DNA from 4 places in the Ancylobacter sp. IITR112 genome. Region 3 is predicted to be linked to each of the others. Evidence: riboswitches for the same ligand, from Rfam matches in the RefSeq annotation. Region 3 holds a riboswitch; each other region holds the start of a gene.
The links. A riboswitch is a leader RNA that binds a small molecule or an ion and turns the genes downstream of it on or off. The one in region 3 is predicted to bind thiamine pyrophosphate.
Positions count from the first base shown of each region.

Region 1: linked by a shared signal. The riboswitch ahead of thiO (glycine oxidase ThiO) and the one ahead of thiC (phosphomethylpyrimidine synthase ThiC) in region 3 are both predicted to bind thiamine pyrophosphate.
Region 2: linked by a shared signal. The riboswitch ahead of thiD (bifunctional hydroxymethylpyrimidine kinase/phosphomethylpyrimidine kinase) and the one ahead of thiC (phosphomethylpyrimidine synthase ThiC) in region 3 are both predicted to bind thiamine pyrophosphate.
Region 4: linked by a shared signal. The riboswitch ahead of AAC979_RS02335 (ABC transporter substrate-binding protein) and the one ahead of thiC (phosphomethylpyrimidine synthase ThiC) in region 3 are both predicted to bind thiamine pyrophosphate.

Region 1 covers NZ_JBGCUS010000001.1:2,541,780-2,549,209, reverse strand. Annotated here, with positions in the region: gene AAC979_RS12235 (NUDIX hydrolase) at 1-496, opposite strand, end outside; gene AAC979_RS12230 (MAPEG family protein) at 572-970, shown strand; gene AAC979_RS12225 (RBBP9/YdeN family alpha/beta hydrolase) at 984-1,550, shown strand; gene AAC979_RS12220 (hypothetical protein) at 1,563-1,772, opposite strand; gene AAC979_RS12215 (phosphatase PAP2 family protein) at 1,866-2,663, opposite strand; gene AAC979_RS12210 (MHYT domain-containing protein) at 2,945-5,263, shown strand; TPP riboswitch at 5,323-5,442, shown strand; gene thiO (glycine oxidase ThiO) at 5,494-6,516, shown strand; gene thiS (sulfur carrier protein ThiS) at 6,494-6,691, shown strand; gene AAC979_RS12195 (thiazole synthase) at 6,695-7,430, shown strand, end outside.
Region 2 covers NZ_JBGCUS010000001.1:2,034,358-2,041,787, reverse strand. Annotated here, with positions in the region: gene AAC979_RS09930 (cytochrome b/b6 domain-containing protein) at 1-665, shown strand, start outside; gene AAC979_RS09925 (DMT family transporter) at 724-1,650, shown strand; gene AAC979_RS09920 (Lrp/AsnC ligand binding domain-containing protein) at 1,657-1,893, opposite strand; TPP riboswitch at 2,032-2,162, shown strand; gene thiD (bifunctional hydroxymethylpyrimidine kinase/phosphomethylpyrimidine kinase) at 2,218-3,024, shown strand; gene AAC979_RS09910 (MFS transporter) at 3,087-4,277, shown strand; gene dgcA (N-acetyl-D-Glu racemase DgcA) at 4,247-5,236, opposite strand; gene AAC979_RS09900 (MlaE family lipid ABC transporter permease subunit) at 5,469-6,617, shown strand; gene AAC979_RS09895 (ABC transporter ATP-binding protein) at 6,632-7,430, shown strand, end outside.
Region 3 covers NZ_JBGCUS010000001.1:2,949,512-2,956,941, reverse strand. Annotated here, with positions in the region: gene thiC (phosphomethylpyrimidine synthase ThiC) at 51-1,871, opposite strand; TPP riboswitch at 1,961-2,088, opposite strand; gene AAC979_RS14120 (lytic murein transglycosylase) at 2,205-3,455, shown strand; gene AAC979_RS14115 (cation diffusion facilitator family transporter) at 3,471-4,358, opposite strand; gene AAC979_RS14110 (sugar kinase) at 4,490-5,398, opposite strand; gene AAC979_RS14105 (SDR family NAD(P)-dependent oxidoreductase) at 5,506-6,267, opposite strand; gene AAC979_RS14100 (lysozyme inhibitor LprI family protein) at 6,377-6,958, opposite strand; gene AAC979_RS14095 (pyridoxal phosphate-dependent aminotransferase) at 6,989-7,430, opposite strand, start outside.
Region 4 covers NZ_JBGCUS010000001.1:529,753-537,182, forward strand. Annotated here, with positions in the region: gene AAC979_RS02320 (hypothetical protein) at 40-687, shown strand; gene AAC979_RS02325 (ABC transporter ATP-binding protein/permease) at 869-2,617, shown strand; gene clcA (H(+)/Cl(-) exchange transporter ClcA) at 2,621-3,922, opposite strand; gene AAC979_RS02335 (ABC transporter substrate-binding protein) at 4,127-5,077, opposite strand; TPP riboswitch at 5,152-5,267, opposite strand; gene AAC979_RS02340 (winged helix-turn-helix domain-containing protein) at 5,449-6,636, opposite strand; gene AAC979_RS02345 (hypothetical protein) at 6,835-7,430, shown strand, end outside.

The DNA.
Region 1 (7,430 bases), 410 kb from region 3:
CGCGCGGGGAGGTCTGTTTCTTCGGCGCCGCCAGCAGGTGCGCGGCACGCGACTGGGCGAATTCGAGCAGAATGGCGCCGAGTTCCGGTTCGTCGATGAGCAGGGCGGCGTCCTCGGCGGGCAGCCATGCCTGCATCCGCTCATGGCGCTCCGGCCAGTCGGCAAGCTGCCGCCGCACGGCGAGCGGATAGACCGACACTTTCACCAGGGCGAAATGTGTGTCGAGCCGCTTCCAATAGAGATACTGGCCGAGCCGCTTGCGGCCAACATCCCCGACCACGCCGGCTTCCTGCCGGGCCTCGATCTCGGCGGATTTCCAGTCCTTCCGGTTCTTCATCGGCCAGCCCTTCGGGATCACCACGCGCTGGGTCTCGCGCGAGGTCATGACGAGAACCTCGATCTGCCCGCCGGGCGTCACACGGTAAGCCAATGCCGCCACCTGATTGAGGGGCCGGCCATCGGTCATCCGGCGCCTGATCTGCTTCTGTTTGGACATGATGTGCTACATGTAGTGCATCGCGCCGGAATAGCGATGGCTTTCAGTGCGCTTTCTCACCCAACGGAATCCCGCATGACCACCGAACTGACCCTTCTGGCCTGGACGCTGGTTCTCGCCGTGGTGCAGGTGCTGCTGCCCGCCGCGTGGCGCAACCGGGAGACCGGGCTCGACTACAATGCCGGTCCGCGCGACGAACCCGGCCCGCCGGTCGGGGTCGTCACCGGGCGGCTGCGGCGCGCGCAGGCCAATCTCTACGAGACGCTGCCGCTCTTCGCCGCCGCCGTGCTGATCGCGCATGTCGCGGGCCGGGAAGGGGCGCTCACCCTCTGGGGCGCCTGGCTCTATCTCGGCGCCCGCATCGTCTATGTGCCGCTCTACGCGATGGGCATACCCTATCTGCGCTCGATGGTCTGGTCGGTGGCGCTGCTGGGCCTCGGGCTGGTGCTGATCGCCGTGCTGTGGCCGGCGTGAGGGGGGCGGGCTGATGGCGGTCGATTTCTCCTCCTTCGATTTTCTCGTCATTCCCGGCCGGGAAAACGCGCCGGCCGACCATTGGCAGTCATATTGGCTCGGCGCGTTTGCCAATTCGACCCGTCTGATCCAGGCCGACTGGAGCCGGCCGGAAGTAGGCGCCTGGACCGAGCGGCTCGATGCGGCGGTGGAGGCCGCGCCGCGCCGGGTGGTGCTGGTGGCGCATTCCGTCGGCGTGGCGACGGTGGTGCGCTGGACCGCCGCGCAGCCGGCGCGGGCGCGGGCCAAGGTGGCGGCGGCGTTTCTGGCGGCGCCGACCCATGTCGACGATCCCGACCCGTCCTTCGACCTGGTGCGCAATTTCGGCCCGATGCCGCTGGCGCCCCTGCCTTATCCCACGCTCATCCTGTCATCGCGCGATGATCCGCGCGTGACACCCGAGCAGGCGCGGGCCTTCGCGCAGGCCTGGGGCGCCGATCTCGCCGATGTCGGCGAACTCGGCCATATCGGCTCGGCGGCCCGGCTCGGCCTGTGGCCGCAGGGGCTTGTGCTGCTCGGTGGCTTGCTGGCGCGGATCTAGCGGCGCTGCCGCTCAGTGCTGGGCGAGGATCGCGGCGATGGCCTGGGCCACGGGTTTGGTCACGCGCTTGCGGTAGCGGCGATGGACGAGCTGGCCATTATGGAACACGTCCTGCTCGACATAGAGATTGCTGCCGTCCCAGCGCAGGATGTTGTCGGATTCGACCGTCTCGATGACGCCGATCCCCGGAATCAGATGTCCTTCCGGTGCGGTGGAGCTCATGCGCTTTCTCCTGCGTGTTCCGGCGCGCTCTGCGGCGGCCTCCGGCGATGATAGCCGAGCGCGCGGCGAAAGCCATCGGGAGCTTTGCGGGCCTCACGCGGCCGGCGGGGGGGAAGCGCCGGCTTCGGGCCCGGCACCATTGGCGCTCTCCACCTTGCCGCGGCGCTGCAGCAGCAGCACGGTGATCCAGCACAGCAGCGCCCAGCCGCTTCCGGCGCACCAGCCGGCGAGCACGTCCGTCGGCCAGTGGACGCCGAGATAGATGCGGCTGAAGCCGACCAGCAAAGTGAGGCCCACCGCCACCGCCAGAGCATAGGCCTTCACCCGGCGCTTGCGTTCGGTGCGCACGATGAGGACGCCGAGGGTGAGGAATGTCACCGCCGAGCCCATGGCGTGCCCGCTGGGAAAGCTGAGCGTGCGGACATCGACGAGATGGGCGACGAGGTCGGGCCGCGGACGCTCGAAGCCGAGCTTCAGCGCATAGCTGAGCAGCCCGCCGGTCGAGGTCGCCACCAGCACGAACAGCGCGGCCGCGCGCTTGCCGTCAATGGCGAGGAAGCCAGCGACGATCAGGGTGAGCAGCGTCAGTACCGTCGTCCCGCCCAGCGCCGTCACGTCGCGCATGACAATTTCCAGCCAGGGCGGGCCGAGCGGGTCGGCCGGGTCGCCCGGCGCGCGGAAGGCCAGCAGCACCGCCTCGTCGAAGGCGTGGGTCTCGCCCTCCACCACCTCGTCGGCGATGAAGGCGAAGCCCAGCAGCGCCAGCGCCGCGCCGCCCAGCGCAAGGAGCACGGCGAGCTCGGGCAGGACGAGGCCGGACAGAAGGCGCAGGCGGAGGGGTAGGCGTCGAGTCACGGGCTGCAGGAGACGGCGGGCGGAGAGAAAGGACATCGTTCACCGGCACTGAGGAAATGGGCGTTGTCGGGCCCGTCGGCATTGGAACCGATGACGGCCCTGCGGTGTTCCCTTGCTGCACATGCAGGAGGTGGTCATGTTTAAGGGCGCAGCTCTCTGGATGCTCGGTATTCCTTTGCCGATCATTCTTATTCTCTGGTTCATGGGATATCTCTAGGGCGCGCGCAGAGCCGCAGCCGGGCCCCGGCCGCGGCTGACGCGCGGCCGGGGCCCGCGCGGGCATCCGGCGAAGGGAAGGCGAGACACATACGGCGGTCATGAGCATCATCGGGACCCACAATAGCGCGCTGGTGGCGCTGTCGATCCTGATCGCCGTCGCGGCGTCCTATACCGCGCTCGACCTCGCCGGCCGCATGACCCGCACCCGATCGGCCGGGCTGGTTTGGCTTGGCGCGGCGGCGGTGGTTCTCGGCGGCGGCATCTGGTCGATGCATTTCATCGCCATGCTGGCGCTGAATGTGGGCATGGAAGTTTCCTACGGCGCCGAGCTGACGCTGGCTTCGCTGCTGCTGGCAGTGTTCGCCACCGCCCTCGCCCTGTTTGGCGCCAGCCGGCCCGGGATCGGCATTGAGGGCATTCTGCTCAGCGGCATCTTCATGGGGCTCGGTATTGTCGGCATGCACTATACCGGCATGGCGGCGATGCGGATGCCGGGCTCCATGAGCTACGACATGATCCATGTCGGGGCGGCCATTGTCCTCGCCATCTCCGCCTCCACCCTCGCCATCTGGCTCGCCTTCCGTAACCATTCGGCGCTCCAGCGGGCCGTGGCGGCGCTGGCGCTCGGCTTCGGCATTGCCGGCATGCACTACGTCGCGATGATGGGGGTGACCTTCACCAGCCATGGCGACGCCCATGATGCGGCGGCCGACGCGGCCAGGGCGGCTATGACCGGGGGCATCGACAATGCCGCGCTGGTCGCGGTGGTGACGGCCGCGACCTTCATCATATTCACCGCGCTGCTTCTCGCCGCGGCCTATGACCGGCGCGTCGCCCTGCTCGCCGACAGCGAGGCGAGCGCGTGGCGCGAGAGCGAGGAGCGCTACCGCAAACTCTATCGCCACACGCCGCTGCCGCTGCACTCTCTGGGGCCGGACGGCTGCATCGCCCAGGTCAGCGACCGCTGGCTGACCCTGCTCGGCTATAGCCGGGAGGAAGTGATCGGACGCCCGCTGACCGACTTCATGACCGAGGAATCGGCTCAGCGCCGCAACCGCGAGCACTGGCCGCGCCTTCTCCAAACGGGCGAGCTGCGCGAGGCGGAATACAAGCTCATCGCCAAGGATGGGCATATACTAGACTGTGTGCTGTCGGCGGTGGCGGAACGCGACTCCGCCGGCAATCTGACCAACACGCTGTGCGGGCTGGTCGATGTCACCGAGCGCCGCGCCACGGAGGATGCCCTGCGCCAGGCGCAGAAGCTGGAAGCGGTCGGCCAGCTCACCGGCGGCATCGCGCATGATTTCAACAATCTGCTCGCCGTCGTGCTGGGCAATCTGGAGCTCGCGGCCAAGCGCGCGCCGGACGATGCGCGGCTGCGCACCCTGCTCGGCAACGCCATGCAGGCGGCGCAGCGGGGGGCGGCGCTGACGCAGCGCATGCTCGCCTTCGCCCGACGGCAGGATCTGAAGCCGGAAGCTGTCGATGTGCCGGAACTGGTGCTCGGCATGGCGGAGATGATGCGCCGCTCCATCGGCCCGGCCGTGCGTATCGAAACCCGCTTTCCGCTCGGGCTGCCGCTGGCGCGGGTGGATGCCAACCAGCTTGAACTCGCTTTGCTCAACCTCGCGGTGAATGCGCGCGACGCCATGCCGGATGGCGGCGTCATCACCATCGCCGCACGCGAGGAGACGGTCGGCGATGGTGATGACATGGCCGAGCCGGGCCGGCTCAAGCCGGGGCGCTATTTCTGCCTCTCGATCACCGATACCGGCAGCGGCATGGACGGTGAGACGCTGGCGCGCGCCGCCGAACCCTTTTTCACCACCAAGGGCGTCGGCAAGGGCACCGGGCTCGGCCTCGCCATGGTCCACGGCCTCGCCGCCCAGTCGGACGGCCGGCTGGCGCTGCAGAGCACGCCCGGCAAGGGAACGACGGCGACGATCTATCTTCCCGTCGCCGACATCGTGCCGGCGGCGCCCGCCGTCGCGGTCGAGGATGAGAGTGGCGTGCCGGATGGCGAGGACGGCGCCCAGCGTGTGCTGGTGGTCGACGACGATCCGCTGGTTCTCTCCGCCACCGGCGCCATGCTGGAAGATCTCGGCTGCGTCGTCACCGAGGCGCTGTCCGCGCGCGAGGCGTTGGAACTGCTGGAGTCCGGCCAGATTTTCGATGTCGTCCTCACCGACCAGGCCATGCAGGGCATGACCGGGGTGCAGATGGTGGCGGTGATCGAGGAGCGCTGGCCGGGCCTGCCGGTCATTCTCGGCACCGGCTATGCCGAGCTTCCCGCCGACGCCAAGGCCGGCCTGCCGCGCCTCGGCAAGCCCTTCAGCCGCGAGGCGCTGAAGCGCGCCATCGTCGCGGCCACCCGCAAGGTGCCGAGCAATGTGGTGCCGCTGTCCCGGCGCGGCTAAAGGCGGCGGCCCGAATATTGTGGACCGCCGGTGACATTCGCCGGGCGAGTGATTATATCCAGACCGTCCGGGGGAGCCTCGTCAGGAGGCTGAGAGGCCATCATCGCGTCGGCGCGGCATGGCGACCCTTCGAACCTGATCCAGTTGACACTGGCGGAGGGAGGGAGTGCATGGTTTCTCCTCACACGAAATCGACTGATATGACAACGGTTTACCCCACGGCCAACGCCATGCGGGTGAAGGTTGTTGGCGCCGGCGTGGCCGGGCTCACCTGCGCCCACGCCTTCGCGCTGCGCGGCGCGCAGGTGACGGTGGTGGACCGCCGGCCGGGTTCGGGGCAGGGCTGTTCCTGGTATGCCGGCGGGATGCTGGCGCCGTGGTGCGAGCGCGAGAGCGCGGAGCCGCTGATCGTCGATCTCGGTTTGGAATCACAGGCTTACTGGCAGGTGGCGGTACCTGATGTGCCCAATGAGGGCTCGCTGGTGCTCGCCCAGCCGCGCGACCGCGCCGATCTGCGCCGGTTTTCCCGCCGCACCGAGCATTATCAATGGCTTGACGGGGCGGGGATCGCCGAGCTCGAACCCGATCTCGCCGGCCGCTTCGAGCAGGGGCTGTTCTTTCCCAGCGAGGCGCATCTTGAGCCGCGCAAGGCGCTTGCGGCGCTGACCCGGCGGCTGGTCGATGAGCATCAGGTTACCTTCCGCTTCGAGGCCGATGGGTTCGATGAGGTGGACGATGAGACCAGCGCGGCCGATGAGGCCGATCTCGTGGTCGATTGCCGCGGGCTGGCGGCGCGCGACACGCTCGCCGACCTGCGCGGCGTGAAGGGGGAGATGCTGGTACTCTACTCCACCGAGGTGGCACTGAGCCGTCCGGTGCGCATGCTGCACCCGCGCATCCCGGTCTATATCGTGCCGCGCGGCGACGGGCATTTCATGATCGGGGCCACCTCGATCGAGAATGACGAGCGCGGCCGGGTGACGGGGCGTTCCATGCTGGAACTGCTCGGCGCGGTCTATGCGCTGCACCCCGCCTTCGGCGAGGCGGAAATCGTCGAGATCGGCGCGGATGTGCGCCCGGCCTTTCCCGACAACCTGCCGCGCCTGCGCAAGCGTGGCAACACGATCTATGTGAACGGCCTCTACCGCCACGGTTTCCTGGCCGCGCCGGCGCTGGCGCGTCGGGCGGCGGAACTGGCGTTTGACGGGGCGTATTTCCCGGAGGTGATGGATGAAGATCATCGTCAATGGTGAGCCGGCCAGCACCGACGCCGCCACGCTGGCGGAGCTTCTGGCCGAACTCGAACTCGCCGACGCCATCGTGGCGACGGCGGTGAATGGCGACATGGTGAGGGCCGCGCGCCGCACGGCGACCCCGATCGCCGATGGCGACCGGGTGGAAATCCTCGCCCCCATGCAGGGTGGATGAACCATGGATGCGATGACCGATACGATGAGGACCGCCGGGGCCGACCCGGTGACCTTCTACGACACGCAAGTGTCCTCGCGCCTGCTGCTCGGCACGGCGCAATACCCCTCGCCGGCGATCCTCGCCGAGGCGATCCGCGCTTCCGGCACCGACATCGTCACCGTGTCGCTGCGGCGCGAATCCGGCGCGGCCAAGGCCGGCCAGAGCTTCTGGCAGCTTATCCGCGACCTCGGGGTGAAGGTGCTGCCCAACACCGCCGGCTGCAAGACGGTGAAGGAAGCGGTGACCACCGCCGAGATGGCGCGCGAACTTTTCGGCACGCCCTGGGTGAAGCTGGAGGTGATCGGCGAGGACGACACGCTGCAGCCCGACGTGTTCGGGCTGGTGGAGGCGGCGCGTATCCTCACCCGCGACGGCTTCCAGGTGTTCCCCTACACCACGGAGGATCTCGTGGTGGCGGAAAAGCTGCTCGCTGCCGGCTGCGAGGTGCTGATGCCCTGGGGCGCGCCGATCGGTTCCGGCCGGGGGCTCAACAACCCCTATGGGCTGCGCTCGCTGCGGGCGCATTTCCCCGGCGTGCCGCTGGTGGTGGATGCCGGTGTCGGCGTGCCCTCGCATGCGGCGGCGGCGATGGAACTCGGCTATGACGCCGTGCTCCTGAACACGGCAGTGGCCAAGGCCGGCGATCCCGTGCGCATGGCGCGCGCCTTCGCCGCCGCCATCGCCGCCGGCCGCGAGG
Region 2 (7,430 bases), 920 kb from region 3:
CGTGGGACCTGCCGACGCGGCTGGCCAAATGGGGGCTGGCCGCGCTGGTCGGGCTCGCCTTTCTCAGCCGCTATTATGGCGATGCCGGGCTGGTCTGGCACCAGTGGAACGGCCTCGCCATCCTCGTGGTGGTGGTGTTCCGCCTGCTGTGGGGGCTGGTCGGCGGTTCGACGGCGCGCTTTGCCGGCTTCCTGCGCGGCCCGCGCGCCGTGCTGCGCTATGCGGCGAGCCTACTCAGGGGACGGCCGCAGCATTTTCTCGGCCATAATCCGCTCGGCGGCTGGGTGGTAATGGCGCTGCTGGGGCTGGTGGCGGCGCAGGGGCTTACCGGCCTGTTCACCAGCGACGACATCATCGTCTACGGCCCGATGACATCGGTGGCGAGCGACGAGACCATTCGAGCCGCCTCTGTCTGGCACCAGAGGCTCTACCCCTATCTGCTGGCGCTGATCGGCCTGCATGTGGCAAGCAACATCGCCTATTCGCTGTTCGGCCGCGACAATCTCATCCGCGCCATGATCACGGGCACCAAGCCGGCCGGGCGTTATGACGACCGGGCGCCGGCGACGCCGGGCCGGGTCGGCCTTGCGCTCGCCTGCCTCGCTCTGGCGGGGCTCGTCGTCTTCGGCGGCATCGCGCTGGCGGGGGGCGATCCGTTCCCCTGATGATTAAGCCTTTCGGCGCGCTTGCGGGGCGCCGGGAACCGTGCTCCATGGCGGCATCATGAACGCGCTCAAGGGCATCGCGCTGCAGGTCGGCGCGACGTTCCTCTTCACCATCATGTCGGCCCTTGTCCGCATCGTCTCGGATCATGTTCCGACCGGCGAAGTGGTGTTCTCACGCTCCTTCTTCGCGCTGTTCCCGCTGCTGGCCCTGCTGGCGTGGCGGGGCGAGATCGGAGCGGCGGTGCGCACCGCCAACCCGCTCGGCCATATTCTCCGCGGCACCATCGGCGTGTGCGCCATGGGGCTGAGCTTCGCGGCGCTGGCGCGGCTCCCGCTGGCGGACGCCACCGCCATCAGCTTCGCCTCGCCGCTGCTCACCGTCATGCTGGCGGCGCTGCTGCTGGGCGAGCGGGTGCAGATTTATCGCTGGGTGGCGGTGGCGGTGGGGCTCGGCGGGGTGGTGGTGATGCTGTGGCCACACATGCATGGCTCCTTCGACACGCCCGGCCATCTCATCGGTGCGCTGCTGGCGCTGATGGCGGCGGCGTTCACCGCCGGGGCGATGGTGCAGGTGCGCCGCCTCACCCAGACCGAGACCACCGCCTCGATCGTGTTCTATTTCCAGGCGCTGGCCGCGCTGGCGGGGCTTGCCACCGCCGGCTGGGGCTGGGTGCTGCCGAGCGGGCGGGAAGGGGCGCTGCTGCTGACCATCGGCTTTCTCGGCGGGGTCGGGCAGATATTGCTCACCGAGAGCTACCGCTACGCCCCGGCCTCGGTCGTGGCGCCCTTCGCCTATTCCGCCATGCTGTGGTCGCTGGTGCTCGGCTTCGTGCTGTTCGCCGAGGTGCCGCCGCTGCTCGTGCTGCTTGGCGGCGCCATCGTCATCGGCGCCGGGCTGTTCGTCATCTGGCGCGAGCGCCAGCTCGGCATCGACCGGACGCAGGACGAGGCGGCCTCGACCCCGCCCGCCGCGCCGGCGCCGTGACGGCGCTCAGAACGCCTTGAAGGTGATCAGCGTGCGTGTGTCCTGGATGCCGGGGAAGAGCTGCACCTTCTCATTGACGAAATGGCCGATATCGGTGCCTTCGGGCACATAGAACTTGACCAGCAGGTCGAACTCGCCGGCGGTGGAATAGATCTCCGAGGCGATCTCGGCGTCGGCGATGGCGTTCGCCACCTCATAGGCGCGGCCGAGCTGACATTTGATCTGCATGAAGAAGGGAACCATGGCGGTCTTCCGGCTGGGGGCGGGAGCGTCGATCGGGAGGCCGATAGGAAACAGAAGGCGGAGGGCGGCGCAAGCCCCGCTCGGTCCTGGCGCGACGACGCCTTGCGCGCGTGCGCGTCCTCGCCTATCTCGCGCAGGACGATCACGTTGGGGTGCCCAAGGCGCGAAGGCGCGGCGGGCTGAGAGGCACAGGCGGGCCCGCGGGCGCGCTGCCAACCCACGAACCTGATCCGGGTCATGCCGGCGGAGGGAACGGATCGCGCGCGCCGGGTGCCGGTCTCCCGTCGCGACGCCTCCACCCCGCGCGGCGAGGGGAGGCGTAGCATGGCAGGCTCCACACCGATTGCGGTGACGATGGCGGGCTCGGACAGCGGCGGCGGCGCCGGCATCCAGGCCGATCTCAAGACCTTTTCCGCGCTCGGCGTCTATGGCGCCAGCGTCATCACCGCGCTCACCGCGCAGAACACGCGCGGCGTCACCGGCATTCACGACGTGCCGCCCGCCTTCATCGCGGCGCAGATCGACGCGGTGCTGTCCGATCTCGCGGTCGATGCGGTGAAGATCGGCATGCTCTCTCGCCCCGAGGCGATCATCGAGGTGGCAAAGGGCCTCGCGCGGCACGGCGCGGCGACCGTGGTGCTCGACCCCGTGATGATCGCCGCCTCCGGCGACCGGCTGCTGGTGCCGGAAGCCATCGACACGCTGCGCCGCGAATTGCTGCCGCAGGCGCTGCTGATCACCCCGAACCTGCCGGAAGCCGCCGCCCTGCTCGACGCAGCACTGGCCGAAGATCTCGCCGGCGTGCGGGCGCAGGCGCAGCTTCTGCTCGCCATGGGCCCGCGCGCGGTGCTGATCAAGGGCGGCCATGGCGAGGGACCGGAAAGCGTCGACGTGCTGCTCGATTCGGAAGGCTTCGTGGAGTTCACCGCGCCGCGCATCGTCACCCGCAACACCCATGGCACCGGCTGCACCCTGTCCTCCGCCATCGCCGCCGGCCTCGCCAAGGGGCTTGGGCTGCGCGAGGCGGTGGCGGCGGCGAAGGACTACCTGACCAAGGCGCTGGCCCGCTCGGAAGAACTCGCCATCGGCCAGGGGCACGGGCCGGTGCACCACTTCCACGCCTGGTGGTGAGCACGCCAGTGGTGCGGCGACGCGCGGCCTGCTAAGCCGGGAAGGCTTCCGCGAGCCGTCCCGTGCCCCTCATCGCCCCCCGCCACGCCATCTCCGCCGCCTATGCCGGGCTGTTCTTCGGCATTGGCGTGTTCATGCCGTTCTTCCCGGTCTGGCTGGAAGGGCGGGGCTTCGACGCGGCGATGATCGCGCTGGCGCTCGCCGTGCCGCAGGTGGTGCGCCTCGTCACCATGCCGCTCGGCGGCCTGCTGGCCGACCGCAGCGGGCGCCCGCGCGCGACGCTCATCATCTATGCCGCCGCCACCGCCCTGTGCTTCGCCGGCATCGCCTTCGCCCCCAGCGCCAGCTTCATCCTCATCGGGCTCGGCCTCGCCGCCGTGTTCTGGCAGCCCAGCCTGCCGGTGCTCGACGCCTATGCGGTGGCGCGCCGGCGCGAGGGTCTGATCGACTATGGACGGGTGCGGCTCTGGGGTTCCATGGCCTTCATTGGCGGCAACCTGCTGGCCGGCGGCCTGCTCGGCGGGGCGTTTCTCGTCGCGGTGCCGCCGGACACGGTGATCTGGCTGATCGTGGCGGCCAGCGTCGCGGCGGCGCTGGCGGCGGCGACGCTGCGCGAGGTGCGCCCGGCGCCGCATGAGATGCCCCCTGGCGGCCCGGCCCGGCGCCCCTCGGCGCTGAAGGGCCTCGCGCCGGTGCTGTTCGTCGGCATGGCGGCGGCGGCGCTGGTGCAGAGCGCGCACGCGGTGCTCTACGCCTTCGCCTCGCTGATGTGGCAGGGCAAGGGGCTGTCCAGCACGCTGATCGGCCTGCTCTGGTCGCTCGGCGTGCTGGCGGAGGTGGTGCTGTTCCATTACGGCACGCGGGTGACGCGGCGGCTGGGGCCGGAAAAGCTGCTGCTGATCGGAGGGCTGGCCGGGGTGCTGCGCTTTTCCGTCATGGCGATGGATCCGCCGCTGCTGTTCCTGCTCCTCTTGCAGCCGCTGCACGCCTTGACCTTCGGCTGCACCTATCTCGGCGCGGTGGAACTGGTCGCCCGCCATGCCCCGCCCGGGCGCGGGGCGAGCGTGCAGGCGCTGGCGGCCTGGGCGACGGCAATCGCCATGGCGGGGGCAACGCTCGTCGCTGGGTCGCTGTGGCAGGGTTTCGGACCGGGCGCGTTCGTCGCCTCCGCCGGGCTGGCGCTGGCGGGAACGGGGCTCGCGCTCCTCGCCGGGCGGCTGCGTCAGCCCCAGAGCGCGGGTTCGGGCGGGTAGACGAGGCTGCCCTCATAGCGCAGCGCCGGGGTGCGGTCGGCCGCCAGCAGCAGCGGGCCGTCGAGATCGACGAACCGCGCCAGCGGGGTGAGCAGCAGCGCCGGCGCCATGGCGAGCGAGGTGCCGACCATGCAGCCGACCATGATGTCGAGCCCGGCCGCCTGCGCGGCGCGGGCGAGCAGCAGCGCCTCGGTGAGCCCACCGGTCTTGTCGAGCTTGATGTTGAGCGCGTCATAGCGGCCGGCGAGCGCGTCGAGGCTCTCCAGCCCGTGCGCGCTCTCATCGGCGCAGACCGGCACGGGGCGGTTGATGTTCGCCAGGGACGCATCGTCGGCGGCGGGCAGGGGCTGTTCCACCAGTTCGACCCCCACCTTGGCGCAGGCGGCGAGATGGGCCTCCAGGCTGTCGCCCGTCCAGCCTTCATTGGCGTCGACGATCAGCCGCGCCTGCGGCACCGCCGCACGGATGGCCTTGAGGCGGGCGACATCGCCCTCCGCGCCGAGCTTGAGCTTGAGCAGTTCGTGCCCCGCTTCCTCGATCGCCGCGCGCGCCGCCCGCGCCATCGCGTCCGGCGTGTCGAGGCTCAGCGTATAGGCGGTGACCACCGGCTGCGGCGCCGGCAGGCCGGCCATCTCGAAGGCGCGCATCCGCGACCGCTTGGCGTCGAGGTCCCACATGGCGCAGTCGATGGCGTTGCGCGCCGCGCCGGGCGGCAGAACGCTCATCAGATCCTCGCGCCGCAGCCCCTCGGCGACCAGCTTTTCCAGCGCGGCGAGCTGGGCGACGACGCCCTCCACGCTCTCGCCATAGCGGGCATAGGGCACGCATTCGCCCCGCCCCACATGCGCCCCGTCGCGCAGTTCGACGGTGACGACGGCGGCCTCGGTCTTCGAGCCGCGGGCGATGGTGAAGGTGCCGCGAATGGGGAAGCGTTCGGGGGTGATGCGGAGCGCGGTCATGGTCGAACCGTTGGCGAGGGAATCGGCCGCGCCATGATAAGGCCGGTTGCCGCCGCCGGGGCGTCGCCGCGAAAGCACAGTGGCGGCGATTAAGTCGCCTGCGCACCGGCATTAATCCCGAATCGCCGCCCGCTCTCTCGACGCCTGCGGCACCCCCCGCTAAGAAGCACGGAGCGTAGTGGGGTATCGGCGTCGCGGCCGTGGTGTGGTCATGTCCGCAGGGAGGGTCATCGTGGGAGCTGCTGAAGCGCCGCTTCTGGCCACCGCCCGCACTGGCCGCGAACTCGTGTTCGTGGGCAATGGCCGCTGGGTGGCCGGGCAGGGGCGCGCGCTCGAAGGTTCCGTCGATGCCGCCCTCGCCGAGGTCGCGGCCGGTGGCAGCGAGACGGCACGCATCGACCTTTCCGGCGTTCGCAGCCTCGATACGCTCGGCGCCGTGGTGCTCGACCGGCTGCTGCAGGCGCTCGACAAGGCCAATATCCGGTTCCAGATCGTCGGGCTGGACCGTCGATTCCGGCCGCTGCTCGACGACATCATCCAGGGCAGCCATACCAACCCGCCCCGCCGCCGCCAGGTGAACCCGGTGCTCGGCGGCATCCAGCTCGTCGGCAAGACCATGGCGTCGACCGCCGAGGATGGGCTGGCGCTGCTGTCCTTCATCGGCTCCGTCGTTTCCGCGCTGCTGCGGGTGCTGGTGCGGCCGATGACGTTCCGCGTCACCTCGATGATCTATCATCTGGAGCGGACGGGCCTGCGCGCGGTGCCGATCGTGGCGCTGATCACCTTCCTGATCGGCTGCATCATCGCCCAGCAGGGCATTTTCCATTTCCGTAAATTCGGCGCCACCACCTATGTCGTCGACATGGTGGGCATCCTCACCCTGCGCGAACTCGGCGTGCTGATCGTCTCGATCATGGTCGCCGGCCGTTCCGGCAGCGCCTTCACCGCCGAGCTCGGCTCCATGCGCATGCGCGAGGAAGTCGACGCGCTGCGGGTGATGGGATTCGATCCCAATGAGGTGCTGGTGCTGCCGCGGCTGATCGCGCTGATCATCGCCGTGCCGCTGCTTACCTTCATCGGCAATATGTGCGCGCTGTTCGGCGGCGGGCTGGTGGTCTGGCTCTATGGCGGCATCTCGCCGGAAATCTTCCTCGCCCGGCTGCAGGAGGCGATCGCGCTGAACACGTTCGAGGTCGGCATGATCAAGGCGCCGTTCATGGCGGCGATCATCGGCCTCATCGCCTGCATGGAGGGCATGCGGGTGGGCGGCAGCGCCGAATCGCTCGGCGCCCACACCACCGCCTCGGTGGTGAAGGCCATCTTCCTGGTGATCGTGGTGGACGGGCTGTTCGCCATGTTCTTCGCCGCGATCGACATGTGAGGGCGGCGGTGCAACTGGACAGCCAAGCCCCCCGCAGCAATGGCGCGGCCGCCTCCGAAGTGGCCCCGGGCGAGCCGATCATCCGGGTGCGCGATCTCGTCGTCGGCTTCGGCGAGCGCGTCATTCTCAACGGCCTGTCGCTCGATGTGATGCGCGGCGAGATTCTCGGCTTCGTCGGCGCCTCGGGCGGCGGCAAATCGGTGCTCACCCGGACCATTCTCGGCCTGGTGCCCAAGCGCGCCGGCACGGTGGAAGTGTTCGGGCAGGACCTTGACGGCCTCACCTTCAAGGGGCGCCGGGCGCTGGAGCAGCGCTGGGGCGTGCTGTTCCAGCAGGGCGCGCTGTTTTCCTCGCTCAGCGTGCGGCAGAACATCCAGTTCCCGATGCGCGAATATCTCGATCTGTCGCAGCGGCTGATGGACGAACTCACCATCGCCAAGCTGGAAATGGTCGGCCTGCCCGCCGATGCGGCGGAAAAGGCGCCCTCCGAACTCTCCGGCGGCATGATCAAGCGCGCGGCGCTGGCGCGGGCGCTGGCGCTCGATCCGGAAATCCTGTTTCTGGACGAGCCGACCTCCGGCCTCGATCCGATCGGCGCGGGCGAGTTCGACGAGCTCATCGCCACGCTGCAGCAGACTTTGGGGCTGACCGTATTCATGGTAACCCACGATCTCGACAGCCTTCACACGGTCTGCGACCGCATCGCGGCGCTGGCCGAGGGCAAGGTCATTGCCGTCGGCCCGATCGAGACCATGCTGGCGTCGAAGCACCCCTGGGTTTCGGCTTATTTCCACGGGAAGCGGGCGCGCGCCG
Region 3 (7,430 bases):
AGGGCTCCCGGTTGAGAACGCGGCCGGGAGTGCCCCGGCCGCGCCAAAAACTACTCCGCCGCTGTGACATCGCGATAGAGCTGGCCGCCGCCGTCGCGGAAGCGGGCAGCCATGTCCTCCATGCCCTGCGCGGCCTCTTCCGCCTGCCGGGCGGTGTCACGGATTTCGTGACTGATCTTCATCGAGCAGAATTTCGGCCCGCACATGGAGCAGAAATGGGCCAGCTTGTGCGCCTCCTTCGGCAGGGTCTCGTCATGGAAGGCGAGGGCGGTGTCGGGGTCGAGAGCGAGGTTGAACTGATCCTGCCAGCGGAACTCGAAGCGTGCCCGCGAAAGCGCGTCGTCCCAGGCCCGCGCCAGCGGGTGGCCCTTGGCGAGGTCGGCGGCGTGGGCGGCGATCTTGTAGGTGATGACGCCGGTCTTCACGTCGTCGCGGTTGGGCAGGCCGAGATGCTCCTTCGGCGTGACATAGCAGAGCATGGCGGTGCCGAACCAGCCGATCATCGCCGCGCCGATGGCGCTGGTGATGTGGTCATAGCCCGGCGCGATGTCGGTGGTCAGCGGCCCGAGCGTGTAGAAGGGCGCTTCCCCGCAGGTGGCGAGCTGCTTTTCCATATTGGCCTTGATCTTGTGCATGGGCACATGGCCGGGGCCCTCGATCATCACCTGGCAGTCGTTCTGCCAGGCGATCTGCGTCAGCTCGCCCAGCGTCTCCAGCTCGGCGAACTGCGCCGCGTCATTGGCGTCGGCGATGGAGCCGGGGCGCAGCCCGTCGCCGAGCGAGAAGGTGACATCATAGGCGCGCATGATCTCGCAGATCTCGGCGAATCGCTCATAGAGGAAGCTCTCGCGGTGATGGGCGAGGCACCATTTCGCCATGATGGAGCCGCCGCGCGAGACGATGCCGGTGACGCGGTTGGCGGTGAGCGGCACATGGGCGAGCCGCACCCCGGCATGGATGGTGAAATAGTCCACGCCCTGCTCCGCCTGTTCGACCAGTGTGTCGCGAAACACCTCCCAATTGAGGTCCTCGGCGATGCCGCCGACCTTCTCCAGCGCCTGATAGATCGGCACCGTGCCGATCGGCACCGGCGCGTTCCGCACGATCCAGTCGCGAATGTTGTGGATATTCCGCCCGGTGGAGAGGTCCATCACCGTGTCGGCGCCCCAGCGGATCGCCCACACCATCTTGTCCACCTCGTCCGCCACGGAGGAAGTGACGGCGGAATTGCCGATATTGGCGTTGATCTTGACGAGGAAATTGCGGCCGATCGCCATCGGCTCCAATTCGCCATGGTTGATATTGGCGGGAATGACGGCGCGCCCGCGCGCCACCTCGTCGCGCACGAATTCCGGCGTCACCACATCGGGAATCGCCGCGCCGAAATCCTCGCCGTCGCGGAGGATCTCACGCATCCGCTCGCGCAGGCCGTTCTCGCGCAGGGCGACATATTCCATCTCCGCCGTGACGATGCCGGCGCGGGCATAGGCCATCTGCGTCACCGCGCCGGCTCTCGCGCGCAGCGGGCGATGGGCGAGCGGGAAGGGCGTGACCAGCTTCTCGGCGGGGACATGGCCGTTATCCTCCGGCTTCACCGCGCGCCCGTCATAGGCCTCCACATCGCCGCGCGCGCGCACCCAGGCGTCACGCGGGCGCGCGAGGCCGGCGGCGATGTCGATGCGGGCGTCCGGGTCGGTATAGGGGCCGGAGGCGTCATAGACCGCGAGATTGGGCTCGCCGGCCGAGGGGTGCAAAAGGATTTCGCGGAACGGCACGCGGAAGCCGCGCACGGTGCATTCAGCATAAATCCGCCGCGAGCCGGGAATCGGCCCGGTGGCGACGCTGGGAGTGTCGGGGGATTTGGTCGACATGCTGGATCTCCTGAACCATGGGTTGGGGAGATCCGGGCGTATGACGTTGGGGAAGGATGGCGCGGCGGCACGCAAGCGGGCGCACGACGATGCCATTCGGTTCCGATCCCTTCGCCGGCATGACCCGGATCAGGTTCGAAGGGTCATCGCGTTGCCTTGCCGTTCGGCATGGCCGGCGCTCTCTCAGCCCCCTAGCGGGGCTCCCCTTGGAACGGGTCGATCTTCAACGAAAGGGCGGGCGGGGTCAATCGCCTGAACCTTCACCCTGCCGCCGCCGTAATCCTGTAGATTGCTGACGAGGCTGAACAGGTTGAACGACTTTTGGGGAGAACCATGCCGGGCACAACCATCCGCCGCTGGAAGACGACACTGGGCCGGCTGGCCGTGATGGCGGCGCTGGCGGCGCCGCTCGCCCTCGCCACGGCTGCCCGTGCGCAGGAGGAGTGCGGACGCAGCGGCGCCGGCTTCGACGCCTTTCTCGCCCGCTTCAAGCAGCAGGCGGTGGCGGAAGGCGTGTCCCCGCGCACCGTGTCGGCCGCGCTCAACGGGCTGAGCTATGCCCCCGACATTGTCGGCACCGATCGCGGGCAGAAGGTGTTCGGCCAGAGTTTCTTCCAGTTTTCCGACCGTATGGTTGCCAATTACCGCATCCAGCAGGGGAAGCAGAAGATTCAGGCCAATCCCGATCTCTTCGGCCGGATCGAGCAGCGCTTCGGTGTGCCCGGCGCGGTGCTGGTGGCGTTCTGGGGGCTGGAGACCGATTTCGGCGCCTTCATGGGCGACAAGCCGACCATTCGCTCCGTCGCCACTCTCGCCTGGGACTGCCGGCGCTCGGAGATGTTCCGCACCCAGTTGATGGCGGCGCTGAAGATCATCGACCGCGGCGACCTCACGGTGCAGACCATGCGCGGGCCCTGGGCGGGGGAACTCGGCCAGTTCCAGTTCCTGCCCGATCACTATCTCAATTACGGCGTCGATTTCGACGGCGACGGGCGGGTCGATCTCATCCGCTCGGCGCCGGATGCGCTGGCCTCCGCAGCGAACTACATCAAGGCGCTGGGCTGGAAGGCCGGCCAGCCCTGGCTGGAAGAGGTACGGGTGCCGCCGAACCTGCCGTGGGATCAGGCGGACCTGTCGATCAAGATTCCCCGGTCGCAATGGGCGCGCATGGGCGTGGTGCGGGCCGGCGGCGGCCAGCTTCCCGCCGACCAGCTTCCCGCCTCGCTGCTGCTGCCGATGGGGCGCAACGGGCCGGCCTTCCTCGTCTATCCCAATTTCGACGTGTTCACCGAGTGGAACAACTCGCTGACCTACGCCACGTCGGCCGCCTATCTGGCCTCGCGCGTCGCCGGGGCCGGGCCGTTCAACCGCGGGCAGGGCGACAGGATCCCGGTGCTTTCCATGGCGGAGGTCAAGGATCTGCAGACCATGCTGAACGCGCGCGGGCACCATGTCGGGCGCATTGACGGCATTGTCGGCGCGGCGACGCGGCAGGCGATCAAGGTCGAGCAGATGCGGCTCGGCCTGCCGGCCGATTCCTACCCGACGCCGGAGCTGGTGGCGGCGCTGCGCGCGGGCAAGTGAGGGCGTGTCGCGGCCTCACAGCACCGGCACGCCCTGCTGCTTGGCCTTCACTTCCGGCTCGACATGGATGTTGACCAGGATATCGGCGACCTCGGCTTCCAGTGCGTCCTCGATACGGTCGCAGATGGCGTGCGCCTGGCTCACCGGCATGTCGCCGGGCACGACGAGGTGGAAGTCGACAAAGGTCATGCGCCCGGCCTGGCGGGTGCGCAGATCATGCGCCTCGATGGCGCCGGTGGCCTCGGCGGCGATGCGCTTGCGGATGCGCTCCAGCGTCTCCGCCGGCACCGCCTGATCCATCAGCCCGCCGACGCTTTCCTTCAGCACCGACCAACCCGACCACAGGATGTTCACCGCGACGAGGCCGGCGAGCACGAGATCGAGCTTCTCCCAGCCGGACAGCACCGCCAGCACCACGCCGAGCAGCACGCCGGCGGAGGACAGTACGTCGGTGAAGAGATGCCGCCCGTCGGCCGCCAGCGCCGGGGAGCGCGCGCGCCGGCCTTCGCGGATCAGCACCGCGCACCAGATGCCGTTGATGACCGTCGCGGCGGCGTTGATCGCCAGACCCTGCGGCGAGGCATCGAAGCTGTGCGGCTCCAGCCAGCCGAGATAGACCTCGCGCAGGATCGAGATCGCCGCCACCACGATCAGCACGCCGACGATGACGGCGGAAAAATACTCGGCCTTGGCATAGCCATAGGGATGGGCGGCGTCGGCCGGCTTGGCGCTGACCCGCAGCGCCAGCACCGCCGTGATGGCGGTCGCCACATTGACGATGCTCTCCAGCGCGTCCGAATACAGCGCGACGCTGCCGGTGAGCAGGAAGGCGAGATATTTCAGCCCCAGCACGGCGAGGCTGATGCCGACATTGATCAAGGTGATCCGCGAGGAGAGAGCCATCGGCGCATTCCCGTTCCGGCGCCGCGCGCCCGCTGCCGCAGCGCTTAGTCGGTCAGCGGGCGGAAATCAAGCAAGCGCAAGGGTTTGCAAGTCGTTCGCAGAAGCAGGTGCCGCCCCGCGAGGCGCGGGACTCAGGCGTTGGCCTGGCGCGGCAGCAGCGCCCCGCGATGGCGGATCACCTGCCCGGCGAGTTGGTGCCCCGCCGTCGCCGCCGCCGCCGGGGCTTCGCCCGCAAGGCGCGCGGCGAGATAGGCGGCGTTGAAGCTGTCGCCCGCCGCCGTGGTGTCCACCGGCACCACCGGCTGCGGGATGGCGACGAGCTGCGCCGTGCCTCCGCTCATCACCAGCGCTCCCTCGGCGCCGTTCTTCACCACGATTTCCTGCACGCCGAAGGTGGCGAGCCGCTCGGCGGTGGCGGTGGGCGAGCCGTCGCCCCACAGGTTCGCCTCGTCCTCGAAGGTGGGCAGGGCGATGGAGGTGCGCTTGAGCGCCTCGGCATAGACGGCGCGGGCGCGGGCCACGTCGCCGCCCCAGTTGCGCGGGCGGAAATTGCCGTCGAACACGATGCGGGTGCCGCGCTCGCGGGCGAATTCGATGGTGGCCAGCAGGCGACCCAGCCCGGCATTGGAATAGAGCGAGAGAGTGATGCCCGAGAGATAGATGAGCTTGGCCTCGATCAGCGCCTCGCACACCGCTTCCCAGCCGGGGAGTTCGAACAGGTCGCGCGCCGGGGCTGTGTCGCGCCAATAGGTGAAGCGGCGCTCGCCCGACCGGTCGATGTCGATGAGATAGAGGCCGGCGGTGCGGCCCGGCACGCGGGCGATCAGGCTGGTGTCGAGGCCCTCGCCCTGCGCCGAGGCGCGGATGGCGTCGGAATAGGGGTCGTCGCCGAGCGCGGTGGCATAGGCGGTCTCGACGCCGGCGCGGGCGAGATAGACGGCGGTGTTGAACGTGTCGCCCCCCACGCCCTGGCTGAAGCGGCCATCGGCGCCGCGCGCCAGTTCGACCATGACTTCGCCGATTGAAATGACCCGGGCCATGCGTCCCTCCCTGTCGCGTCGATTCGCGCGGGAGCCTCGCCGCATTTGCCGGGGGAGGCAAGGCCGGGCCGGTTTCCGCCCCGCGCGAGGCGGGGCGGAGCGGGATGTCAGAGCTGCACGCCGCGCGTCAGGGCACCGTCGACCACGAGATTGGTGCCATAGATGAAGCTCGCCGCCGGGCTCGCCAGGAAGACGGCGGCATTGGCGATTTCCTGCGGCGTCGCCATGCGCCCGGTGGGGTTCAGCGCCAGCGCCTCGGCGAACAGGGCCGGGTTGCCGTCCTTGATCTGGTTCCAGATGCCGCCGTCGAAATAGGTATTGCCGGGCGAGACGGTGTTGGCGCGAATCTTCTTCGGCGCCAACTGATAGGCGAGGCCCTGCGTGTAGTGGATGAGTGCCGCCTTGAAGACGCCATAGGGACCGCAGGCGAAGTCGATCTCACGGCCCGACACCGAGGAGATGGTGACGATGGAGGCGGCGGCGCTCTTTTCCAGATAGGGCATGGCGGCATTGACGAGCCGCACCGTGCCCATCAGGTCGGTCTCGAAGCCCTTCTTCCAGTGCTCCTCGTCATGACCGACCGCCAGCGCGCTGACATTGGCGACAACGATGTCGAGCCCACCAAACGCTTCCGCCGCCTTGTCGACCAGGCTGGCCAGCGCCGCCCCGTCGGACACATCCGCCGCCGCGCCCAGTGTCCTGACGCCGCTTTCCGCGAGGCGCGCGGCGGTGGCTTCCGCTTCCGTGCCGTTGCGGCTGCACAGGGCGACATCGCAGCCCTCGGCGGCCAGGGTCTCGGCGATGGCGAGGCCGATGCCCTTGGTGCCGCCGGTGACGACGGCGCGCAGTCCCTTGAGTCCGAGATCCATGGTCGGTGATCCTTCACGAGCGGGGGGAAGAGGGCGACATGATCCCAACACCGCCGCCCCCGCACAAGACGCTTCGTCGGCTTATTCCGCTGCGGCTAGCCCAGCGGCCTTACGGCGCCATGATGATGACGCGCGGCGGGGTAGCGGTCGCGGGCGGCTCTGTCGTCACGGTTGCATCCCCGCCGCCGGACGGCGCGACAGTCGCGGCCGGGGGCGTCGGCCAGCCGCCCGCAGGCGCATAGCGGAATTCGAGATCACGGGCGCGCTGCTGGTTGAGACCGATGAGGCAGATCATCCGCTGTTCCATCACCCCCGACCCGCCGAGCCGGCCGCCAATGCTCTGCTTCGGGCCCTCGCCCTCGAACGGGGCGATGCTCTGGCACTCGAAATTGCGCCAGTGGACGAAACGCCCCTGCGCCTCCTCGAACAGCGAACTCCAGCGGCGGCGCTGGGCCGGTTGCAGATCGGCCCGCGCCTCTATGGCGGCGAGCACGCCGGCGACGCTGCGTTCCAGCGCGCTTTCGCCCGCCGCCTGCAGCGCGGCGAGGCAATCGAGATAGGCGCGCGGCTCGGCGTGCTCGCGCCGGCAGGCCGCCGGGTCTGTCGCGGCCGCTGCCGCCATGCCGCCGAGCCCGAGCAGAAGCGGCGCGGCAAGAAGGCGAAGGCCGAGGCGGCGTCGGCGGTCTGTCATCGGTCTCGGCCTCCGTTCGGCCCGCCGCGCTCAGGCGGCGGGTGCTTTGCGCAGGAAGGCGTCCATGCGCTCAAGCGCGCGGGAAATGTTCTCGGCGGAATTGGCGTAGGACAGGCGGATATAGCCTTCGCCGAACACGCCGAAATCCGGACCGCCTATGGTGGCCACTCCCGCCTCGTCCAGCAAGGCGGTGGCGAGCGCCTTGGCCGAGGTCCAGCCGGTGCCCGAAATATTGGGAAAGGCGTAGAAGGCGCCCTTCGGCACGGCGCAGCGCACGCCCGGCAGGGCGTTGAGCCCGTCCACCACCAGATGCCGGCGGCGGTCGAACTCGGCGACCATTTCCGCCACGCAGTCCTGCGGCCCGGTGAGCGCCGCCAGGGCACCGAACTGCGCCGGGGCGTTGACGCAGGACCAGGCATTGACCGCGAGCTTGCGCGCGGCGTCGAACAGCCCTTCCGGCCACAGCGCCCAG
Region 4 (7,430 bases), 2.4 Mb from region 3:
GCCGTCGGTTGACGCTCCAACGCTTGGCAGGGGGAGACCATGTCCGCTCAGACCGAAATCATTGTGACGAATGGCACCAACGCGCCCGTTACCGCGTGGCTGACGCTGGGGCCGACGCCCGGCTGCATTTCCAATGTCAGCGAAGTGCCGTTCGTCAAGACGCAGCTAACGCCCCTGCAGGGCTCCTTCGTGCTGGCCGGCAATGCCTCCGTCTCCTACACCTCGCCGGCGCCGATGGGCTTCAACGGCAACATCACCTTCGGCACGCCGCCATTGAACTGCCCGACGCCGGACTGCCCGGACGGGATCAATCTGGCGGAGTTCATCGTCAATAATGCGTTCCAGGGCCCCCTCGCGCAGGAGACTATCGACATCAGCGCGGTTGGCGGGGTGAATGCGCTCATTGCCTTCGAGATGAGCGGCGGCGGGGCCTGGTCGGCAACGACGGCCTATCCGAATGTGACCTCGTTTCAAAACAAGGCGATCGGCGCCAATGTCGGCCAGGTCGGCGTGTTTCCCTATGGCTGCGACGATTGCACGGCCAGCGTGGCGCCGCCCCCTTGCGCGACACATCCGGTCAACGCGCCCGATCCCATCACTCCCCAGGCCACGGCGATCTGCAATGTCCAGCGCTCCGCCAGCGGCAGCGGCGGCACGGTGACGATCACCTTCCTCGGCTTCACCTGAGGCCCGGGACGGGGGACGGCACGGGGGGCGATCGGCGCCCGCCGCGCCGGCGCTGACGTACCGTCAGGCTGTCCAAAGTTTAATCCGTTCGCCATGATCCCGGCGGTATTTCTTCGGCTAGGTAAGGGGCGGCGCTTGTCGCCGAATGCACCCGCTTTCCCTGCCGCCGGAGACCACTCCCTTGCGCGCCATTCTTTCCCTGCTCGCCGATGTCTGGCGGCTGTCGATCCCCTATTTCCGCGGTGAGGACAAATGGCGCGGCGGCGCGCTGCTGGCGGCGATCATCGCGCTGGAGGTCGGCTGGGTCTATGTGATCGTGCTCATCAACGAGTGGAACGCGGTGTTCTACAACGCGATCCAGGAGAAGAACTACGCCGCCTTCGTCCACCAGCTTTGGGTCTTCGCGCTCTATGCGGCGGTGGCGATCGGCGTCGCGGTGTATCAGGTCTATCTGCGCCAATGGCTGCAGATACGCTGGCGGACCTGGATGACGGAGAAATACCTCACCGCCTGGCTCGCCGACGAGACGCATTACCGCATGCGGCTGAAGGGCGACGAGGCGGACAACCCCGACCAGCGCATCGCCGAGGATATCAACTCCTATGTGAGCCAGACTCTCGGCCTGTTCCTCGGACTGCTCAACGCGGTGATGACGCTCGCCTCCTTCGCCCTCATCCTGTGGGGGCTCTCGGGCGATTTCTCGTTCAATCTGTTCGGCACCGACTGGGACATTCCCGGCTATCTCGTCTGGGCCGCCTTCGGCTATGCGGCGCTCGGCACCTATCTCGCCCATCTCATTGGCCGGGTGCTGATCAAGCTGAACTACGACCAGCAGCGTTATGAGGCGAATTACCGCGTCGATCTGGTGCGGGTGCGCGAGAATGGCGAGCAGATCGCGCTGATGCAGGGCGGGCCGGTCGAACGCGCGCGGCTGCTCTCCCGCTTCGGCCATGTGGTGCACAATTACTGGGGCATCATGATCGCCCAGAAGCGGCTGACCTGGTTCACCGCCGGCTATGGCCAGTTGTCCACCATCTTCCCGCTGGTCGTCGTCTCCCCGGCCTATTTCGCCGGCGCGATCCAGCTCGGCCAACTGATGCAGACCTCCTCCGCCTTCGGGCAGGTGCAGAGCTCGTTCTCCTTCCTCATCAACGCCTATACGACGCTGGCGGAGTGGAAGTCGGTGGTCGATCGTCTGGTCGGCTTCGAGCGCTCGGTGCAGGAGACGCAGGCCGAGGCGCTGCGCAGCGAGTTCCGCCGCGTGCCGGCGCACGGGCCGGCGCCGCTGGCAGCGCGCGCTCTGGAAGTGCGGCTGCCGGACGGGCGGGCGCTGCTGGACGTGGCGGCGCTGGATCTGGCGCGCGGCGAGCGGGTGCTGCTCTCCGGCCCCTCGGGCAGCGGCAAGAGCACGCTGCTGCGTGCCATCGCCGGCATCTGGCCGCATGGCCATGGCGAGGTGGGAATCGCGCCCGGCGCGCGGGTGCTGACCCTGCCGCAGCGGCCCTATCTGCCCTATGGCACGCTGCGCGGCGCGCTGGCCTATCCCGACCCGCTGGAAAGCTATGACGACGAGCGTCTGCGCGAGGCGCTGGAAGCGGTCGGACTGCCGGCGCTGGCGGCGCGGCTCGACGAGAGCGGGCCGTGGGCCTCCATCCTCTCCGGGGGCGAGCAGCAGCGCCTTGCCGTTGCCCGTGCCCTGCTGGTGGCGCCGGACGTGCTGCTGCTCGACGAGGCGACCTCGGCGCTGGACGAGGCGAGCGAGGCGGCGCTCTACCGCCTGCTACGGGCGCGGCTGCCGCAGACGGCGCTGCTGTCCATTGGCCATCGCTCGACCCTGATCGAGCAGCATGAGCGCCAGATCGTGCTCACGCGTGAGGGCGAGGGGCCGGCGCGACTGGTCGATCTCCCGCCGGCGCCGGTGGCGGCCTAAGCTTCAGCGCGAGGCGGCGGCGCGGGCCTCCGCCTCGATCGCCAGAGTGCGCTCCAGCAGGATTTCGTAGATCGGCCGCCCGCCCAGCGCCAGGAACACCATATGGGCGAAGATGGCGGTGATCATGACCGGCACCAGCACCGCATAGGCGCTGGTGAGTTCCAGCACCAGCACCATGCCGACCAGCGGTGCGCCGATGGTGGCGGCGAACAGCCCGCCCATGGCGGCGATGGCGAAGGTGGTGTGGGCGAGGTCCGGCAGGGTGAAGAACAATTCCAGTGTCGTGCCGTAGCAAAGACCGATCGTGGTGGCGAGCGCCAGGATCGGCGCGAAGATGCCACCGGCCACGCCGGTGGAATAGCTCGCCATGGTCATGACAAAGCGCAGCAACACCACGAAGACCAGCATGGTGAGGGGGAGATTCTCGCGGGTGAGCTGGACCGCCAGCAATTCCCCGCCCTGTGTCGCCTCCGGCCGTACGAACATGAGCACGCCGACGGTGAGGCCGACAAAGGCCGGGAAAATGTAGAACGAGGTGCGCAGGCCCAAGCGGCGCACATGGTCGAGCGACCAGACCAGCGTGCGGTTGAACACGAAGCCGGCGCCGCCGAGAATGACGCCGAGCACGGCGAAGGCGGGCAGCCAGACATAGGGGATGGTCGCGGCTTCCAGCAGCATATAGGGCTCGCTGCCGGTGAGATATTCGGTGAGGATGGCGCTGGCGATGGAGGCCAGCACCACGGCGATATAGGTGCGCGAGGAATAGGGGAACTGGCGGCGCGTCTCCTCGATGACGAACAGCACGGCGGCGAGCGGGGCGTTGAAGGCGGCGGCGAGGCCGGCGGCGCCGCCGGCGGCGAGCAGGCCGCGCATGTCCTCGCCCGACCATTTCATCAAATCGGACGCCGCCTTGGCGACGGAGGCACCGATATGGATGGTCGGCCCCTCGCGCCCCAGCACCATGCCGGAGGACAGCGAGAGCATGCCGCCAATGAATTTCACCGGCAGCACGCGATGCCAGCGCACCTCGCGCAGCCCTTCCATCGCGCCCTCGATTTCCGGCACGCCGGAGCCGCTGGCTTCCGGGGCGAAGCGGCGCACCAGCCAGAGCGACACCACCGTCATGGCGGCGGCGACCAGCGCGGCGGCGGCATAGAGCGGCAGGCCGTCGAGCCCGAGCCCGGTGTCGAGATAGGCCGGCCAGGCGGCGGTGAGCCGCTCCACCCCGACATGGAAGCCGGAACCGAGAATGCCGACCACCGCGCCGACCGCGATCGCCACCAGATGATACGCCAGATTACCCATGCCTCGCCTCGCCCTCCCTTGTGCCCCGCGCATCGGTAGCATCGGCAGGCGAAGGCTGAAAGGCGTTACGCGGCACGTCATCTCGGCTTTGCGCGCGGGCGGCGTGTCGGAAAGGCCGCAAGGCATGAATGGCCGGGCTCGGCCCGGCCAAGACGGTGGGGGACGGCGTGACAGGCGCGGGGACCCGCCCTGCCACAGCGCCCTCTAGGGCAGAACGGGCGCGTAGACCGACACCGGCTCGACCGTCTCGATCAGGCCGTGGCCCTTCATGAACGCGCCGAAGCGGGCATAGCGGCCGGCATCCAGCCCCGCCGGGGCGTGGGCGAAGCGGCGCAGCGTATCGGTCCAGGCGGTGCGGTTCAGCTCGTCGTCAAGCTTGGGGTTGGCCTTGACGAACAGCCCCCACGCCTCGTCCGGGTGGTTGAGGATGTAGATGGTGGCGTCCTCCACCGCCGCGAGGAAGCGCTTGAGGCGCGGATCGGCGAGCTTGTCCTTGTGGGTGACATAGATCAGCTCGTCGAAAACAGGCACGCCGTGCTCTTCGGGAAAGAAGGCGACGCCTTCCTTGCCCTCCAGCCGGATCTGGGTCAGCTCGAAATTGCGATAGGCGCCGATCACCGCATCGACCTTGCCGGCAATGAGCGCGGGAGAGAGGGCGAAATTGACGTTGATCATGGTCACGTCGGAGGGCTTCAGCCCGGCGCTCGCCAGCATGGTGCCGAGCAGCGCGTCTTCCAGCCCGGCGACGGAATAGCCGACCGTCTTGCCCTTGAGATCGGCGAGCGACTTCACCGGCCCGTCCTTCAGCGCCACCAGCGCGGTGAGCGGGGTGGAGATGAGCGTGCCGAAACGCACCAGCGGCAGGCCTTCCTTCACCTGCAGATAAAGGCTCGGCTGGTAGCTCACCGCGACATCCGCCTGGCCGGCGGCGACAAGGCGCGGCGGGGCGGCGGGATCGGCCGGGGCGACCAGCTCGACATCAAGGTCGTGGGCTTTGAAGAAGCCCTTTTCCTGCGCGATGATCAGCGGGGCGTGGTCGGGGTTCACATACCAGTCGAGCAGGACGGTGAGCTTGTCCGCCGCCGCGGCGGGGGCCAGCGAGAGCGACAGGGCGAGGATGAGGCCGCCGGTGCGGGCGGCAAGGTTCTTGAACATGGATCTCCTCCCAGTTGGAGACCCGGCGCGAGCTTTCGGGGGAAATCCGGCGCGGGAGTCACGCGCCGCGTGAGGCCCCACCGTCGCTCCGTCCCTTCGCCGGCATGACCCGGATCAGGTTCAAAGGGTCTGGCGGCTGCCATCTCAGCCCCTTGGCCTTTCGGCCGGCGGGACACCCCTCGGACATGCGCAGGCTAACAGAGCGGCCGGGCAGGGGCAAATGGGGGCGTTTGGGTCCCGCGCGGCGTCGCCCCCGTGTCCGCCCTCATCCCCGGGCTTGACCCGGGCACCCAGTGACCGGGAGCGCGGTGGAAAGTCTGGGTCCCCGGGTCAAGCCCGGGGATGAGGGAGCGTTTTGGGTCCCGTCCGCCCTACTCCCCCCGCCACCCCCCGCCATAGACGATGCGTTCCACCCCGGCGAAGCGGGCGTGGCGGGTGAGCTCAGTGTCGAGCGCGTCGAGCCGCCCTTTGGTGGCACGCACGCCCGGCTCCAGCCACAGCCGGCGCACATCGAGCGTGCCGGCCTTGCGGTCCGCCTTCATGTCAAGGCGCCCGACCATCCGGTCGCCCTCCAGGATCGGGAAGACGTAATAGCCATAGACGCGCTTTTCCGCCGGCACGAATACCTCGATGCGGTAGGAGAAGCCGAACAGCCGTTCCGCCCGGGCGCGGTCGCGCAGCAGCGGGTCGAACGGGCTCAGCACCCGCAGCCGTGACGGCGGGGCGGGCAGCGAGGCGAACAGGGAGGCGCTGCCGGCGAAGGCGTGCGAGGCGCGGGGCTTGCCGTCTACGCCCTCAAGGAGCACCGGCTCCAACCGGTCGCGGTTCGTCTCCACCCAGGCTTTCGCCTCGGCCGGCGTGACGAGATCCCAGAAGGCGGCGATCTCGCCATGGGTGGCGAAGCCGAGCCGCTGCAGCGCCGAGGAACACGCCCAGTCGATGAACGCGGCCTCATCGACCTCGGCCTCGCGGTGGCGGGCGGGGATGACCCGCTCGGTGAGGTCATAGACCTTCTGGAAGCCCTCGCGCCCGGCAATGGCCAGCGCGCCGGTGCGCCAGTGATATTCGAGCGCGGTCTTTTCCGGGTGCCAGTTCCACCAGCCGCCGGGCGGGCGCTTCTCGGCCTCGAAATGCCGCGCCATCAGCGGGCCTTCGCGGCGCACCCGTTCCAGCACATGGTCGACATAGGTCTCGAAGCCGTTCTCGTGCCATGAGCGCCAGCGCGCGGCGAGCGTCGCTTTCGCGCGGGCGAAGCGGTGCTTCCAATAGGGGAAGAAGGCGCTGGGGATGATGGCCGCGTCATGCGTCCAGTGCTCGAACAGCGCATGGTCCTTTTCCAGCAGCGCCGTGAGATGCTCGCGCCTGTAGCTGGGGTTGCGGGCGAACAGGATGTGGTGATGCGCCCGCTCCACCGTGGCGATGCTGTCCACCTGCACGAAGCCAATCGTCTCGATCAGTTCCAGCAGCCCGGCCTTGCTCAACGCCCCGCGCGGGCGGCTGAGGCCCTGGGTGGCGAGGAAGACGCGGCGTGCATCGGCATTGGCGAGGCGAATCGTCATGGCACCATCATAGGGCGCGTTTGCGCAGGGCATCAGTTCCTGCCGCCGGCGATGAGCGGACCTCTTCGATGGCGGCGAACCCGCCTCGTCCCGGTGCTACCGCGCCCTCCGAAACACGCAGATTCCAATTTTCGCAATCTTCCCGACGACACGCATAGGTGGTATCATGATCCAATAATACAACCTTAGGAGGATGATATGAACAACCAGAAGATCAGCTATTACCGGGCTCGGCTGGAAGAGACGTTTCCGGAGCAGACGCGGCTTCTCCGTGCCGCGCGCAGCGATGAAGAGCAAATCGAGATCTACGGCAAGATTGTTGCGGAGGCGCGTAACGATCTGCGAGTGAAGATTGCCGCCATCAACCACCAGATGCGCACGACGAACGTGGAGTCATTGCTTTCCTCGGTCGGCAATCATCACGATCGCCAGGCGGTTTCGACGGCTTTCGACGCGATGAAATACTTCGCCGAGCTGGAGGACACGTCCGAGACGGCGGTTGTTGCGCTGAACCCGGACCTGCTGGCCACGCTTGTCGCCGCCGAGGGCTCCGCAATCGAGGTTCAGGTTCAAAAACTGCTCGATGGCGTCGAGCGTCTGTCGAAAATGACCGGCAACGACGCGATCCAGACCGCCCTTCAGATCGTCGGATTCAGTTCGGTAGCCATCGGTGCCGTCGCCGGCGCCGTCACCTTCTATCAGCTGATGACCCTCAGCGGTGCTTTCACCGTTACCTGCACGGTGGCGGGCGTCGTGGCCGCGACGGTTGCCGTGGTGGTTGCCATTGCCGCTTT